Regions from separate parts of the Neobacillus sp. SM06 genome, predicted to be linked through region 1. Evidence: riboswitches for the same ligand, from Rfam matches in the RefSeq annotation. Region 1 holds a riboswitch; the other holds the start of a gene.
The links. A riboswitch is a leader RNA that binds a small molecule or an ion and turns the genes downstream of it on or off. The one in region 1 is predicted to bind cobalamin.

Region 1 (8,733 bases):
CTCCTCTTCCCGCTGAACAGGTGCGGGGACAGACGAATAAAAAGAGATCAGCTCTGTAACATTTTGCTTGAGCTCATTGATTACCTTTCTGTAGAGATCTTTCAATTCTTTATCATTCACTTTATTTACAGCCATTTTTAGTTTAATCAAACCGACGGATTGAAAAGCGACCAATTCATGAATTTCTAGCGTTTCATGCCAGGCCAATAATTTTCTTTCTTCTTCAGACATCTCCATACCTCCAATGATCTTTTTTCGTCAGAGTCAGCATATTCAGGTTAAAGAAAAAGGAGAATGTCCTAGCACAGTTCGTTTTTTTAAAAGCCTAGAGCGTACGCTACTAGCATTTGTTGATATTGATCAATCGACTCGATGACAACATATTCCTCATCCCCATGCCAGTTCGCTCCACTTGGGCCAAATTCGATTGCCGGGATGCCATAGGCGGAGAAAAAGCGGGTATCTGCTGATCCGTGCTGGCCAAAAATAGCGGCCTCCTTATTTGTTATCTTTTCAATCACTGGGATCAAAGCAGTGATATACGAATCATCGGGCTCAGTGCGGACGGGTTCCCCTGACATACCGACGGTCACCTTTCCATCTGTCGCCTTTTCAATTTGCTTGCGGATTTCCTCCTTCGTTTGCGTTGGCAAATATCGGATATCATAGGCCAGAATACACTTTTCCGGCACTTTGTTATAGGCATCTCCGCCTTGGATCATCGCCAAATTAATGGAAGGGGATGAATAAAACTCCGAACTTTCACCGACAAACGGTAGTTTTAAAATGTTTTCGTGGGTTTGGTATGCCTTTTCAATTGCATTGACTCCTTCCCACGGCCTGCTTCCATGCGCCGATTTCCCTTGAATCTCAATATCGACATGCATGATTCCTTTCGCCTGAAGGCCGATTCCCAGTTGTGTCGGTTCAGCACAAATGACAAAATCACCAAGGTAGCCTTGTTCTGCTAAGTACCCGGCACAATTGAATCCGCCAATTTCCTCATCCGAAACAATTTGAAGCTGTACCTTTGTTTTCAAATCACGATTTTTTAATTCAGCCATTGCGGCCATCATGGCTGCAACCCCGGCCTTCATATCTGCTGCCCCACGGCCGTACAGCCTGCCATCCTTTTCTTTTGGACGAAACAATTCAGCCTTTCCGCTTACAACATCAACATGACCATTAAAAATAATTGTACGTTCCCCGCTGCCGATCTCGCATACCAGCATGTTATAACCGTTGTTCGTTAATTTTTTCACAGGCAAATTGCGTTCCAACAGCCACTTTTCACAAAAATCAACAGCCCGATTTGCCCCTTCCTTCGTCGAGCTATCAATCGAAAGTAAGCTTTTAAGTAACTCGATCATCATAACCTCTACGCCTCCCAAATCAGTCTCCTAATTAGTATCCTAGTAAAAGATAATAATAAAAACAAAAATTTGTCAAATATTATGGAATTTAGAAACAATTCGTATTATACTTAGAAAAGCAATCTAGAATAATATTTTGATATAATAATTTGCCGTTATTATTTTCAGAAGATTCACTATATATAGAAAGGGGAAATTTGGATGCAGCAAAATAAAGGGAAATTAGGTTTTTGGAGCATTGTTCTGTTAGGCATCAACGGAATCATTGGTTCCGGCATTTTCTTATTGCCGAATAAGGCGGCCTCTTTAATCGGGCCTTTAAGTATTGGCGTCATTTTATTCGATGCATTGCTTGTGATCAGCTTAACGCTCAGTTTTGCTGAAGCAGGCGGTATGTTTAAGAAGAATGGCGGCCCTTATCTATACGCAAAAGAAGCGTTTGGCGACTTTATCGGCTTTGAGGTCGGCTTTATGAAATGGGCCATTAGTATAATTGCCTGGGCGGCAATGGCGGTAGCCTTCGCTACTTCCCTTGGAGTCGTATGGGCGCCGGCAAATGATCCGTCCGTCAAAAACATCATTGTCACCATTATTATTGTTGGGTTGGGAATTGTAAACTACCTTGGTGTCAGTATATCAAAACTATTAAACAATATTATTACGATTGCAAAGCTTGTACCGCTGTTCATTTTTGTGGCAATTGGAATTTTCTTTATAAAAGGCGGAAACTTCACGCCGCTTCTTCCACATGGGACATATGAAGCAGGCACTTTTGGCGCAGCGGCATTGCTTATCTTTTACGCATTCACCGGGTTTGAATCATTGGCTGTCGCTGCAGAAGATATGAAAAATCCCGAAAAAAATATACCGAAAGCCATTTTAACGGTTATCTTGATTTGTTCCGCTTTCTATGTATTGATTCAAACCGTTGCAGTCGGAACGCTTGGACCGAATCTCGCCGCATCGACCGCACCATTGGCAGATGCAACCAAACAATTTATCGGACCTGTTGGTGCAACAATCATTATGGCGGGAACGTTGATCTCCATCGGTGGAATTAATATTGCTTCCTCCTTTGTTACACCAAGATCGGCTGTAGCTTTGGCAAATGACGGGTTAATTCCTAAATTTATTGCCAAAACAGGTCGTTTTGGCACACCGACATGGGCAATTCTGTTAACTGTTGCCTTTGCATTGCCGTTAGCATTATCAGGAAGTTTTGCTAAACTGGCGGCCATCAGTGTTGTTTCCCGATTTGCCCAATATGTACCGACAGCTTTAGCCGTTATTGTTCTTCGGAAAAAACGACCTGATTTAGAAAGAAACTTTAAAGTGCCATTTGGCCCGGTCATTCCGGTCATCGCAATTATTGTAAGCATTTGGTTAGTAACTCAAGCCTCCTCTGAACAAATCATCTGGGGATTGGGCGGACTCATTGTTGGAATCCCCGTATATTTCCTAATGAAATGGACATCTAAAGGGGAATCCGCCCCATCCAGATCGAACCGAAAAGTAAGCTAGTTTAATAGAGTAGACAGCTGCCAAGGAGATGGCAGCTGTTTTTATTGAGAAGGGAATGGGCTCTGAAACATAGGCTCCTAACCATTTCTACCATTTTTATCTAACATGAAAGAAAGATTTTTTAAAAAATTGATTGTATTTTCCGCAAAACTCCTATATATTGAATCATGTACAAACATTTAATACTACATATTGTATGCCGTTCGATTAGATGCCATTTGGCTTAATAGGGAATCCGGTGGAATGCCGGAACTGCCCCCGCAACTGTAAATGCTGACGAAATAGAGAAACCACTGTATATGTCAACTTGCTGACGCAGGTACGTAGATGGGAAGGGTTTAGAGTAGGATGAAGCATGAGTCAGGAGACCTGTCTGATCGTAGTTTGTTTCAACTTCTTCGGGGATTGAGAAGATGAAACGGTGGCCCCAAAAGGAAATTCGTGCTCCTTTTGCTGTTGTCGTTTCATCCGCTCACATCCTCATGAGCGGATTTTTTATTTTGGGAGGAAAACGATGATTACACAATCTTCTATCTTGGAAACAATCGAAGAAGCTGCAAAAGAGTACCACATAGACGCATCAGCCCTTATCAACCAAGTGAAAGAGACCTTTGTCTCTGAATCAGAAACAAACGAGCAGGCATTGTTTTATGCCTTAAATCGAATTGCCATGGATGAGCCGAATTGGACGTATATGGCTGCCCGTTTATATCTTAATGAATTGTATGAAAAAGCAGCAAGAAACCGCGGATATCATCGATCATCCAAGTACGGCGAATTTCACATGCTAATCAAAAGCCTATCTGAAAAGGGGATCTATTCAACTAATCTGCTAAACTCCTATTCCAAACAGGAAATAGACGAACTGGCAAGGGAAATCAAACCGGAGCGAGATCACTTATTTAATTATATTGGCTTATTTTTACTGGCAGATCGCTATCTTGCCAAAGACCATGAACGGAATGTATACGAACTTCCTCAAGAACGGTTTATGATCATCGCGATGACGTTGATGATGCATGAAAAAGCTTCCAGCCGTTTACAGTTGGTCAAGGAAGCTTATTGGGCACTAAGCCATTTATATATGACGGTGGCAACACCCACGCTCGCCAATGCCGGGAAAAATTTCGGCCAACTTTCATCCTGTTTTATCGATACCGTCGACGATTCCTTGGACGGAATTTATTTAAACAATTGGGATATTGCGAGATTAAGCAAAGACGGCGGCGGCATTGGGATTTATTATGGCAAAGTTCGCGCCCTCGGTTCCGATATCAAGAAATTTAAAGGGAACTCATCTGGTGTCATTCCGTGGATCAAATTAGTCAATGATACCGCAGTAAGTGTGGACCAGCTCGGCCAGCGCCAAGGAGCGATTGCGATTTATCTCGATTTGTTCCATAAAGATATCATGAATGGCTTTCTCGATCTGAAAACAAATAATGGCGATGAGCGCCGCAAAGCCCATGATCTTTTCACTGGTGTCACCGTCCCGGATTTATTTATGGAAAGACTTCAAGAAACAGATGAAATGGGGCGGAGCATTGGCGAATGGCACACATTCTGTCCGCATCAAGTGAAGCAAATCATGGGCTGGAAAGATGATAACGGCCGGTCGCTTGGGCTTGAAGACTTCTTTGATGAAACCGACCATAAATGTTTCACTGAAAAGTACATGGAAGCGGTCAACCACCCGCTTCTACCAAGAAAAACATATCGGGCAATGGACATTATGGTTCGAATCATGGTCGCACAATTGGAGACAGGTACTCCGTATTTGTTTTATCGGGATGAAGTCAACCGGCAAAATCCGAACAAGCATCTTCTTGGCAAAGGACGGACAGCGATTTTCTGCAGCAATCTTTGCACGGAAATTGCCCAAAACATGTCTGCCACGACCATAATAAATGAATATCAGGATGAAAAGGGGAACCTTGTAATCGTCCGGAAACCGGGTGACTTTGTTGTCTGCAACCTGTCATCGATTAATCTGGCAAAGGCAGTTCCCACCAATGTCCTCAACCGGTTAATCCCAATTCAAGTGCGGATGTTGGATAATGTGATTGATATCAATACGATTACAGTCGGACAAGCACAACAGACCAATCAAAAGTTCCGGGCAATTGGGCTTGGGACATTCGGCTGGCACCATCTTCTTGCCCTCAAAAAGATCCATTGGGAATCGGAAGAAGCGGTTCAATATGCTGACAAGCTCTATGAAGAAATTGCTTATTATACGATCCGCTCATCAATGGAACTTGCCAAAGAAAAAGGGGCATATAGCCAATTTCAGGGGTCTGAGTGGGACACGGGAGCCTACTTTAAACGGAAACAATATACATCCGAACGCTGGAGCCAATTGAAAACCGCAATCAAAAAATACGGAATCCGCAATGGTTGGCTAATGGCGATTGCACCAAACTCATCAACGGCAAAAATTGGCGGTTCAACCGATGGCATCGATCCTTTATATGCCGTGGAATACGCCGAAGAGAAAAAGAATTTTAAATTCAAGGTCACTGCGCCTGATTTAAATCATTATACGTATGATTACTACCGCCGGGCGCGCCATCAATTAAACCAGCTTTGGAGCATTCGGCAAAATGCAGCCCGGCAGCGCCACATTGATCAGTCGATCAGCTTTAATTTATATGTAAAACACGACATTAAAGCAAAAGAATTGCTAGCCCTTCATCTAGAGGGGTGGAAGCAAGGATTAAAGACAACGTATTACGTCAGGAGCACATCGCAAGCTGAAATAGAAGAATGTGAAGCCTGCCATAGCTAACATGGCAGGCAAAGGAGGAGTTTGACATGAATATTCATCAACCATTACAAAGAATGAAACTGCTAAACCCCGAGCATCCCAATAAATCGACAGGTATTATCAATGGAAAATCCTCAGGAATACTGAATTGGAACGATATTGCTTTTCCACAAATGTATGATTTATACCAGACACTATTGTCAAATTTTTGGAAGGCACAGGAAATCAATATGCAAGATGATATCAAGCAATGGGACTCTCTAAGCATGGTCGAGCAGGATATTTTTTTGCGCATAAACACCCAGCTCGCTTCACTTGATAGTCTACAAACACCGACAATGAGCCAAGTCATGGACTATGTAACAGATTCCAGCTTTAAAGCAATTTTTGCCGTGATTTCACAACAAGAAGCCGTACATAATGAATCGTATTCTTATATCCTCAGTTCTCTTGTCCCTTTAGGGGAGCAAAACGCGCGCTTTAATCAAGCGAAAGACGATCCAATTGTGCAAAAACGAAATGGGCTGATTTTAGACGCATACGAAGGCTTTCGTCAGTACCCGACACCTCTCAATTTACTTAAGCTTGGAGTCAACTCCATTAATTTGGAGGGAATTTACTTTTACGCAGGATTTGCCTTTTTCTATAACCTTGCCCGGCAGCAGAAAATGGTAAAAACCAGCACGATGATCAGTTATATTCAGCGGGATGAAATGCAGCATGCCTATTTTATGTCCCAGTTCATTCGGATCTTGTTAACCGAAAACCCTGACTTACACACAGCTGAAAATATTGACTATATTTATCAAACGATCGATCAAGCTGTTCAACTCGAAAAAGAATGGGCCCATTTTATTTTAAAAGAAATAAAAGGAATCGACCTAAAAGAGTTTGAGCATTACGTCGAATACCTAGCCAATAAACGCTTGCGCCAGCTTGGACTCGCAAACCGCTATCCCGATCGGGAAAACCCGATGCCCTGGATTCATGTGTTCAGTGATGAAATGATCAATGATACAAAATCCGATTTCTTTGAACAAAAAGCAAGGACGTATTCAAAAATATCGCAATCGAACGGTTTTGATGAGCTATGAAAATCGCATTCATCTACACTTCGAAAACAGGGAATACCGAAGAACTTGTAAAAATCCTGCACAAGCTTTTTCGAAAGCAAGCTTCAACTGTAGACCTATACCGGATCACAGATTTTCCCCTTGGTCAGCTTAGCAAGTATGATGCGATCGTCGTCGGAACCTATACGTGGGGTGATGGAGAGCTCCCGCCTGAAATGGAACCACTCTATGAAGCATTTGAATCGGTCAATCGAAAACAAATCATTACAGGTGTGGTTGGAACAGGAGACCGCTTTTATCCAAATTTTTGCGGGGCGGTAGATGCCTTTCGGGATATGCTGTATGTCCATACCGATTTGACCGTTACGTTAAAAGTTGAGCTTAGGCCGCAAACAATCGACCTCAATCGCTGCAAACGGTTTGTTGAACTTTTTATGAAAAAATGCCATGCCCAATATAGAAATGGAAGTGAATCTTGTGTTAACGCTAGATGAACAATTCGCAGCTGTTGGTACATTGTATCGTTGAAAAGGGGAGAAATCATCCCGGTGCTTAAGCGCCTTACCATAATGGAGATGGCCAAGTTGGCCATTTTTCATGACATGAAAAATAGAACAGATTTCACCATTCGTTAAATGAAATTGGTTCTTTTCCTCATTAAGATGTATCTGCATTCTCTCGTATCTGGAAATTAAAGGCAGGGTGAAAAAATTTATTCTTGCCTTTTTTCTCTTGTTTTTTCGCAATCCTGTCCTTAAAGGGAAGACTACTAGTCGCACCTATTGACGAGTAAGTCTTTCGATTTCACTTTCTGTTTTAAATAGGCGTTTGTTTAAAACCTGTAATTCACTATCCCGATCATCCAGTTTTTTATTGATTTGGTTAAGAATACCGATAATAGCTGCTGGCTGGTCAGCTTCCAAGCGTAGAACAGTTTCTTCAATGCGAACCAATTGTTCTTTTATTTCTTTAAGTTGCTCTTTATTTTCCTGTGAATGTTCTTTCATTCCTTTAAGTTGCTCATTATTTGCTTGCGATTGTTTTTCATTTTCCTGTTTGAATTCTTTAAAATCACTTCTAAACTCTGTTAAGGCAGTTAGGAGCATATCTAATTTATTATCACTCATTTGCTTTCCCCTCCTTTCAATTTTTCACGCTTACTAAGACTTTTCACAGCTAACAAAATGATAGGAAAATAAAAAGTTTAAAAATAGTACCAACCCTCAGACAACACTTTTGTTTGATCCGAAAAAATGATCTCTCATGTAAATTGACAATAAAGTTATTTAATTTTAAAACCTCAAACAAGCATAACCCCATTCTAAATTTAGGACAGGGTTAAAATAAAGTTGTTTAATTTTTATTGTAAGATACTTTACTGTACTTAAAAATATAACAATAAAGTTGTTTAAATCAATAAGCTATTCCTTTATTGTATTAGTATTAGATAAGAGTCAAGCTATATATTGTACACGAATTTATCTATCTTATCTTTTTTATTTTGTAGTACAATTTTCTTGTTACAAACATAATCAAAGTCGTTACCATGATCGATAACTAAACAGATATAATTATTTAAATCACTTTCCAGAAGATCCTTTATATTTAATCTACCTACAATATCCATATTTGATACTGCTTCATCAAATAATAGAATTTTTGCTCCTTTAAGTAAAGCTCGAGCTATTGCTATTCTTTGAATTTGACCTCCAGAAAGATTACTTCCATTCTCCCCCACAAGTTTATTTTCACCTTCAGGAAAAGAAGCAATGATCTTATCTAAACCAGTTATGTTTAGAATGTTTTTATAACTTACTTCATCAATATATTCTGTACCATATTTTATATTATTCTCAATAGTATCATTAAATAAATATATCTTTTGAGAAACAATACCTATGTTCTTCCGTAATGATTGTTTATCTAATTTAGTAATAGGCACTCCATTAATCAGGACTTCACCTTCTCCACCCTTAATATTGTATAGTCCCATAATTAT
Region 2 (8,733 bases), on a different contig from region 1:
TTAATTGGCGGAAAAAATGCCCCAACTTCATTTTCCGGTGAAGGAATCGCAAATATGGCCGATGCGATCCCACTAAAAATAAAATCAGTCGAAATGATTGGCGGCGATATTAAGGTGACCGCAGAACGTTCAAATGAGAAAGAAGGTGAATAATCATGTTTACTGGAATTGTTGAAGAGATTGGGACAGTTACGGGAATCCAGCAATCTGGCGAGTCGTTTGTTTTAACAATCAAAGCGGGAAAAATTCTTGAAGATGTACAGCTTGGAGATAGCATTTCGGTAAACGGTGTTTGCCTGACCGTGACCCGGTTTTCCAAAGATCAATTCAGCGTTGATGTGATGCCGGAAACAGTGAAAGCGACGAGTTTAAAAATAGTTAAAAGAGGGTCCCCTGTCAATCTTGAACGGGCAATGGCAGCGGGGGGACGCTTTGGCGGTCATTTTCTCTCCGGCCATGTCGACGGCACCGGCATCGTCAAAAACAAAAAACCATTTGAAAATGCCGTCTATTATGAAATTGAGGCTGACCCTACGCTTTTAAAGTACATTATTTTAAAAGGTTCGATCGCAGTTGACGGGACAAGCCTGACGGTCTTTGGTGTCAGCGAAAACAGTTTTACGATTTCGCTCATCCCGCACACGATGAAAGAAACGATTCTTGGAAATAAAGGTCCCGGAGATATCGTCAATCTTGAGACCGATATGATCGGAAAATACGTCAGCCATTTTTTAACGGGACTGACAGACGACCCGGCTGAAAAGAAAACGGGCATAACAGAACAATTTTTAGCGGAAAATGGATTTTATTAAAACTTGCCGCTTTGGCATGTCCATTGGGCAAGGATAAAAGGAGTGGACACAATGTTTGATCAAATTGAAGAAGCGATTGAAGAACTCAAAAATGGCAAAATTGTGATTGTTTGTGATGATGAAGATCGTGAAAATGAGGGGGATCTTCTCGCTCTTGCCGATTTTGCCACCCAAGAAGTCATCAATTTTATGGCGACACATGGACGGGGGCTTGTTTGTGTACCAATCGAAGCGGAGCTTGCAGAGAAGCTGGAACTGGCTCCAATGGTAGCTAAGAATACCGATAACCATGAAACAGCTTTTACCGTAAGCATCGATTATAAAACGACAACAACTGGAATCTCCGCATTTGAACGGTCGCTGACGATCCAAAAAATGCTGGATCCGACGTCAATGCCGCTTGATTTTCGCCGTCCAGGCCATATTTTTCCGCTGATTGCGAAAAAAGGGGGAGTATTAAGACGAGCTGGTCACACGGAGGCTGCTGTCGATTTGGCACGGTTAGCCGGAGCCAGACCGGCTGGCGTGATTTGTGAAATCATGAATGAGGACGGTACGATGGCACGTGTTCCCCAATTGCGCAAAATTGCCGATCAATTTGGTCTGAAATTGATCACGATCAAAGACTTGATTGAGTATCGCCGCAATCAGGAAAAATTGGTTCAGCGCGAAATCGAAGCCCAATTGCCAACAGAGTTTGGAAATTTTCGGGCAATCGGCTACAGCAATCTCGTAGATGACAAAGAGCATATCGCATTGGTTAAGGGAGAGATTGATCCGGAGAAACCGATTTTGGTCAGGGTTCATTCGGAGTGTTTAACCGGTGATGTATTCGGTTCCTATCGCTGTGATTGCGGTCCGCAGCTGCATGCAGCTTTGAATCAAATTGAGGAGGAAGGAAATGGCGTGTTGTTATACATGCGTCAGGAAGGGCGTGGCATCGGTCTTTTGAATAAGTTGCGTGCCTATAAATTGCAGGAAGAAGGTTATGACACTGTCGAGGCCAATCATAAGCTTGGGTTTGCCGCCGATTTGCGCGAATATGGAATTGGCGCACAAATTTTACGAGACTTGGGCGTGAAAAAAATGCGCTTGTTAACGAACAACCCGCGAAAAATTAAAGGGCTGAGCGGCTACGGCTTAGAAGTCGTTGAGCGGGTTCCAATCCAAATGGAAGCAAGAGAAGAAAATGAAAAATATTTAAAAACAAAATATGACAAGCTTGGACACCTGCTTCATTTTTGATCGAAATGAAGCTTCTTAAAGAACTTAAGACTGATTTGATTTTAACGAAAATTGGAGGATATCAAGAATGGGAAACTTATTTGAAGGAAATTTGGTTGGTACTGGTTTAAAAATCGGCATTGTCGTCGGTCGTTTTAATGAATTGATCACAAGTAAATTATTGAGCGGGGCACAGGATGCATTAAAACGCCATGGCGTCAAGGAAGCGGACGTTGACGTGGCATGGGTGCCAGGAGCATTTGAAATTCCACTGATTGCCAAAAAAATGGCGGATAGCAAGAAATATGATGCCGTTATCACATTAGGAACGGTAATCAGAGGAGCCACACCGCATTTCGATTATGTTTGCAATGAAGCAGCAAAAGGGGTTTCAGCTGCAGCACTGAACAGTGGAATTCCGGTCATTTTCGGTGTCTTAACAACGGACTCCATTGAACAAGCAATTGAACGTGCAGGCACAAAAGCTGGCAACAAAGGCTGGGATGCGGCAACTGCTGCGATCGAAATGGCGAATTTGTCAAGAGCAATGGAACAATAAAAAAAGCTCGAACACAATTGTTATCAAAATTAAAATCTACATCCCATGAAAGACAATCCGCCCGCATTTCGGGCGGTTGGCTTTTTTCTTAAAAAAAATCGCTCTTTGTTAAAAAAGAGTGTATAATGTGAATGTCATAAAAAAATAACCACGAAAACGGGTGCTAAAATCTTTTGAAAGATTTTTAGCTTAATAGGGAAGTTTGGTTAAAAGCCAACGCGGTCCCGCCACTGTAAATGTGAGCAACCTATAACATGCCACTTTCAAGCGATTGATGGGAAGGCATAGGAAGCGATGATCATGAGCCAGGAAACCTGCCTGTTTGTTTGCACCAAAAGCCTACGCGGATAGGAGGGTGTTAAGTTGAAGTTGGCATTTGCCGGCACCATCTTAACGTACATAACCTCCTCCTTTTGGGAGGATTTTTTTATGGGAATTTTTAGATTGATTAGGGGGAAAGGAAATGACAAAACATTATTCAAAGTTGGCGTTTGCGATCTTACTGGTTCTCGGCCTTGTAATGGGCAGTATACACCTGCCTACATTCGCCGCTGTACAGACAAATCAAGCAACCGTTACAGTAATTGGAACAGATCCGGCAGCACCGCCTTCGGTTCCAGAAAAAACAGTATCGTTTACGTCGAATGATACCGCATTTAATGCTCTTGTTAACGCTGTAGGGGCAAGCAATGTTGGCTTTACGGACGATCCAACCTACGGAAAATACATCACCTCGATTAATGGAGTTGCTTCAACCGATACCCTATATTGGGCTTTTTATCTTAACGGAATTTCCTCACCGGTTGGAGTTGACAGCTACCATGTTCAAAATGGGGACAACTTAACGTTCAAATACATGGACTACCCGACTGCGCAAAAAAGCACTGCAACGTTAAAAGTTGTCGGCAAAGATCAAAAAGATCTTTATACTTCTGCTTATCCAATCAGCTTTTTGGACAAAGCGACCGCTTTTCAACTTTTACAAGTGACAATGGGAAGGGATAAAGTCGGTTACAGTGACTCACAATACGGAAAATACATCACCTCGATTAAGGGGGTCGCTCCAACTGGTAACGATTATTGGGCTTTTTACGTAAACGGAAAACAGGCATCTGTTGGAGCAGATAGCTATCAACTGAAGCCAGGGGATCAAATCAGCTTTCAGTATGAAACATGGCAACCGGCAAACACAGGTACGAATAGCTCAACGGGTTCAGATAATACCAACGGCAACGCTCAGCAACCAGCAACAGCTGCCATTTCAAGCAATGAGCTTCAAAACGCCATTGATCGAGCTGCAGACTTCACGTTGAAAAACCAAATAGGAGAGTGGGATGCCATTGCTTTAAAACAGGCTGGGAAAACAATCCCGGCATCCTATCTTGAAAATGCAACAAACCAAATTGCCGAAAAGCAAGGAAAATTTTCGAGAATCACAGATACTGAACGCTATATTTTGGGTGTTTTAGCTGCTGGTGGGAATCCCACAACGATTAATGGTTACAACTTAGTTGAATCAGTTTACAACGGGAATGTTAGCAAACAAGGATTAAATGGGGTTGCCTATGCCTTGATTGCGTTGGACAGCGCCCAATTCCCTGTACCTGAAACTGCTCTATGGACAAAAGAGAAATTGGTCAATCAGCTTTTAGAAAAACAAAATAACGATGGCGGCTGGGCATGGGATGGCAGCGCGGCAAGCGATGTCGATTCAACCGCGATGATTCTAACCGCGCTTGCTCCTTATAAAGACAGGACAGATGTGAAGGCGAAAATCGATGCAGCCGTCCAGTATCTTTCCAAGCAGTATTCAGCCGGAAAAATAAACAATAGTTCCAGTGCAGCCCAAACTGTGATTGCACTTTCGTCACTCCGAATTGACGCAAATGGATCGCTTTTTGCCAAAGATGGAACGAGTGTGCTGAAGTATTTGTTATCATTCCAAAATGCGGATGGAGGCTTTGACTGGCAAGGCGGCGACAAAAGTGATTCCTTTTCGACATCGCAGCCATTTGAAGCGCTTGTTGCTTATCAGCTGATGGTAAATGGAAAAGGATTGCTGTATCATTTGCCGCTTGCAGCCGGAAGCCCGGCAGCGAAAGCGGATCCGGCGCAAACTCAAGCTCAAGCCTCACAAAATACCAAAGCTCAGGCAGAACAGAAAGGATACGCCCTGCCGGATACGGCGACAAATGCAGGGAATTTAATTTTAATCGGTGTGGGCTTCATGTTGATTGGCGCGATTTATTACATCGGCCGTTTGCGAAAAAAATGGTAAGAAGGGGGTTCCCAACTTGCATTGGCCTTATAAGAAGATAACTTTCTTTCTTCTGTTGATTTTGCTATTTAGTTTAGTTGGCTGCAGTTCAGCAGCGGGAGGAAAACAAGCAGATTCAAAAGGAAAAGTCCAAAAAATTGCAGACAAGAAAGCTTCGGATCAAACCGCTTCCGAACAAGCAACAGAGGTAAAAACTAGTACTTCTGCAACAGCTACACCGGATAAAAGTGAGCAGACAACAAAGCAAACGAACAGTACTGAAGAACCAAAACATGGTGAGCAGCCGGCACAAACAATGCCGCCTGCTCCTTCTGCTCATTCGGGTGCCACAAAAGCACCTGCTGCCAAAGCAACGACATCTGGAGCTAGCCAGGCGACTCCAACTGTGAAACAGCCGGCAACTGCCGCTGTTAAACCGGCAGCACCGCCACCTGCGCCGGCTCCAGCACCAGCGAAAACGGTGACCTTTTCGATCGTTGGACCAAAGGAAGACCACAGTGCCGACAGGGCTCCTTCGCCTGTAAAAATAAAGGATGGCGATACAATACTTGATGTGCTGCTGACAGCAGTCGGAAAGACAAACGTGGATTACAGTGGTTACGGTGCTTCGGCTTATGTTTCGGGAATTAAAAACATTTATGAGTTCGATTACGGGGCGAAAAGTGGTTGGACCTTTAAATTAAATGGAACGAGCATTCCGAAAAGCGCCGGCGTCATCTCTGTTAAAAATGGTGATCGTGTTGAAGCGATTTATGTTGAATAATCCAAGGAGAAAATGACATGTATGATCGATTCGAACGATTTCACCCGCTGATCCTGTTCATCTATTATGGCGGAGCAATGATTTTGTTCTTTTTATTGCTCCATCCACTTTTTTTGAGTATCGCTTTTTTTCTTGTTCTTTTGCTTCATCTCCTAAGGGATCACGGGAGAAGCCTGAGCCAGTGGCTTTTTTTTATGTTGACTACCGGGCTATTTCTTTTTCTCTTAAACCCGCTTTTTAATGAACGGGGCAGGCATGTATTGTTGACTATTTTCCAGCATCGCTTTACGTTAGAGGCTTTTATTTACGGAGGGATGAGCGCACTCTCGGTCATGGGTGTAATCGCCCTATTTGTCTCGTATAATGAGATCATGACGCCGAATAAGCTATTGTTTTTATTTGCAAAGTGGTTGCCGCAATTCGCCGTTTTGCTGATGCTAACACTGCGTTTTATCCCCCTAATGAAAAAAAGAGCAGAAGACATCACTGCCATTCAAAAAAGTAAAGGAATTGCTGGAGCCGACGGTTCGCTGCGTAAAAGAATAGAAACGGGATTGCTTTTTCTTCAGGCATTGCTTGTCTTTTCACTAGAAGAAGCAATCCAAACAGCCGATTCGATGAATGCCAGGGGATACGGATTCAGAAAACGTTCATCGTATGAATATTTTGTTTTAAAAAAAGCAGATTGGATTGCAGGCCTTTTCCTTGTTTTTCTCTTTATTGCCATTGCGTATGGCCGTGTAAACGGATATGGCTATCTAACGGTCTATCCGCGTCTTGAAAATTGGTATCTAACCGGAATGGACTTGGAAGTTCTTATTTTTGAATGTTTGTATCTTAGTTTTCCACTGATGGTTAACGTAGGGAGGAGGATTCGATGGCGTATATTGAGATGAAAAATGTGTCTTTCTCCTATCCGGATGCCGCAGCACCAGCCATTTGCAACCTTTCGCTAACAATTGAAAAAGGGCAATTTGTTGTCCTTTTTGGACCATCAGGTTCAGGGAAAAGTACACTTTTGCGATTATTAAAAAAAGAAATACAGCCACATGGCGAGCTTTCAGGGGAAATTCTCTTAAATGGAGAGCCGCTTCAAGAAACGGCAACGATCGGCTTTGTTTTTCAAGATCCGGAGAACCAGGTTGTCGCTGATGAAGTTCTGCATGAACTGGTGTTTGGCCTGGAAAGCATGGGTCTGGATACAACTGAAATGAGGAGCAGGGTTGCCGAAATGGTGCATTATTTCGGTTTGGAGCCGCTGCTTGAACAAAAGACGCAAGATCTTTCCGGCGGAAAAAAACAGCAAATTAACCTGGCATCTGTGCTTCTAATGCAGCCGGACATTCTATTGTTGGATGAACCAACTGCGCAATTGGATCCGGTTAGTGCAAGAGAATTACTCGATCTTTTGATCCGCCTGAATGAAGAGTTTGGCATGACAATTATTTTAGCCGAACATAGACTGGAAGAGTTAGCTGCTCTTGCAGATAAAATGGTATTTTTAGAGAATGGTCAAGTAGCAGACAAAGGTGATCCAAGGCAAGTTTTGCGAGAGCTTTGGTTCTCTCCGTATCATGACTATGTACCAAGTATCCCGGCACTTTTTTTCAAGTTAAACGGTGATGGCAAGGCTCCGTTAACAGTAAAAGAAGGAAAGCAATCGATCAGTCGCTTCCAGCTTCGTTCAGATCCGATTAATCCAGCAAGAAAAGCAGCAGGGGAAGCTCTTTTGCAAATTCAAGAAGTGTTTTTTCGCTACCATCGGCAGAAACAATTTGTTTTGGAAGGGTTCGATTTTCGTCTGAACAAAGGCGAAATTTATGCGATGATGGGCGGAAATGGATCGGGAAAATCGACGCTTTTAAAATTGGTTTGCGGGATTGAAAAGCCAGAGTTCGGAAAGATCGTTTTCGAAAACAAGCCGTTAAAAGCCTGGAAAAAGAAAGAGATCATTCAACGAATTGGCTACTTGCCGCAAAATCCAAAGCTGTTTTTCCTTCACGATACAGTCGGAAAAGAACTAGAAGCAACGATGGAGCAATGGGGGATTCCAGATCACAGTAAAGTTGAGCAACTTGTGGAGGGGCTTGGAATCTCCGCTTTAATGAACAGCCATCCTTACGATTTAAGCGGCGGGGAACTGCAAAAAGCGGCTCTTGCCTGCTTGCTTTTGCGCAAACCGGCATTGTTGCTTCTTGATGAACCAACAAAAGGTCTTGATCCTGTTTCGAAAAAGAGCCTCGCTTCCATTTTAATCGATTTAAAGGAGTCGGGGGTGACCATTTTGATGTCCACTCATGATATTGAATTTGCTGCTCAATACGCAACGGCCTGTGGAATGTTGTTCCAGGGGAAAGTCGCATCTGAAGAGGTTCCCGATCGTTTCTTTAATGGCAATTTCTTTTATACCACAATGGTTCAGCGCCTTTTTCGCCACATTGCTGATCATGGCGTTCTGACCATTGAGGAGGCGGTCCGGCAATGCGTGCTAAAAGATTCATAATCCATCTTTTTTTTCTTTTTTTGTTTAGCAGCCTCCTGGGGTTGTCGCTTGTGTTTGAAGACTATTTTTTTCCGATCAGCTTTGCGGTTGTGATTGTCTCACTTGTTTTTTTGTTCATCCGTTTTGAACAGAGGAAAGTGGAAGCAAAAGAGCTCGTTCTTCTGGCAGTCTTGGCGGCCATTGCGGCGGTTGCGCGAATTCCGTTTGCAAGTATTCCAAGTGTGCAGCCAACCACGTTTATCATTATAATGTCAGGCTTCGTTTTTGGAGCTGAGAGCGGGTTGATGATCGGAACGGTGGCTGCGCTTGCCTCCAATATGGTCTTGGGGCAAGGACCGTGGACACCTTGGCAAATGGCCGCATGGGGATTGGTTGGTCTTACGGCTGGTTTATTTCGCCGTACACACTTCATGAATCGGAAATGCGGCAGAGTTGTATTTGGAGTGGTGTGGGGTTTTTTATTTGGCTGGATTATGAATCTTTGGGGGTTCTTTTCCTTTGTGCAGCTCGGTAACCCTGTTACGCTTCAGACCGTCCTTGGCTATTTTGCCGGGAGTGCCTTGTTCGATACATTCCATGCCCTTTCAAATGCAT

Region 2: another riboswitch for cobalamin. It lies ahead of ACQYAD_RS12675 (DUF4430 domain-containing protein); the one in region 1 lies ahead of ACQYAD_RS17915 (ribonucleoside-diphosphate reductase subunit alpha).

Annotation. Positions count from the first base shown of each region.
Region 1 covers NZ_JBNWEO010000019.1:172,469-181,201, forward strand. Annotated here, with positions in the region: gene ACQYAD_RS17900 (spore coat protein) at 1-231, opposite strand, end outside; gene ACQYAD_RS17905 (M20 family metallopeptidase) at 318-1,373, opposite strand; gene ACQYAD_RS17910 (APC family permease) at 1,575-2,894, shown strand; cobalamin riboswitch at 3,087-3,285, shown strand; gene ACQYAD_RS17915 (ribonucleoside-diphosphate reductase subunit alpha) at 3,409-5,682, shown strand; gene ACQYAD_RS17920 (ribonucleotide-diphosphate reductase subunit beta) at 5,709-6,755, shown strand; gene ACQYAD_RS17925 (flavodoxin domain-containing protein) at 6,752-7,228, shown strand; gene ACQYAD_RS17930 (hypothetical protein) at 7,514-7,861, opposite strand; gene ACQYAD_RS17935 (ABC transporter ATP-binding protein/permease) at 8,194-8,733, opposite strand, start outside.
Region 2 covers NZ_JBNWEO010000015.1:632,314-641,046, reverse strand. Annotated here, with positions in the region: gene ribD (bifunctional diaminohydroxyphosphoribosylaminopyrimidine deaminase/5-amino-6-(5-phosphoribosylamino)uracil reductase RibD) at 1-153, shown strand, start outside; gene ribE (riboflavin synthase) at 156-812, shown strand; gene ACQYAD_RS12685 (bifunctional 3,4-dihydroxy-2-butanone-4-phosphate synthase/GTP cyclohydrolase II) at 864-2,057, shown strand; gene ribH (6,7-dimethyl-8-ribityllumazine synthase) at 2,125-2,595, shown strand; cobalamin riboswitch at 2,737-2,931, shown strand; gene ACQYAD_RS12675 (DUF4430 domain-containing protein) at 3,059-4,873, shown strand; gene ACQYAD_RS12670 (DUF4430 domain-containing protein) at 4,890-5,636, shown strand; gene ACQYAD_RS12665 (energy-coupling factor transporter transmembrane component T) at 5,654-6,532, shown strand; gene ACQYAD_RS12660 (ABC transporter ATP-binding protein) at 6,514-8,139, shown strand; gene ACQYAD_RS12655 (ECF transporter S component) at 8,118-8,733, shown strand, end outside.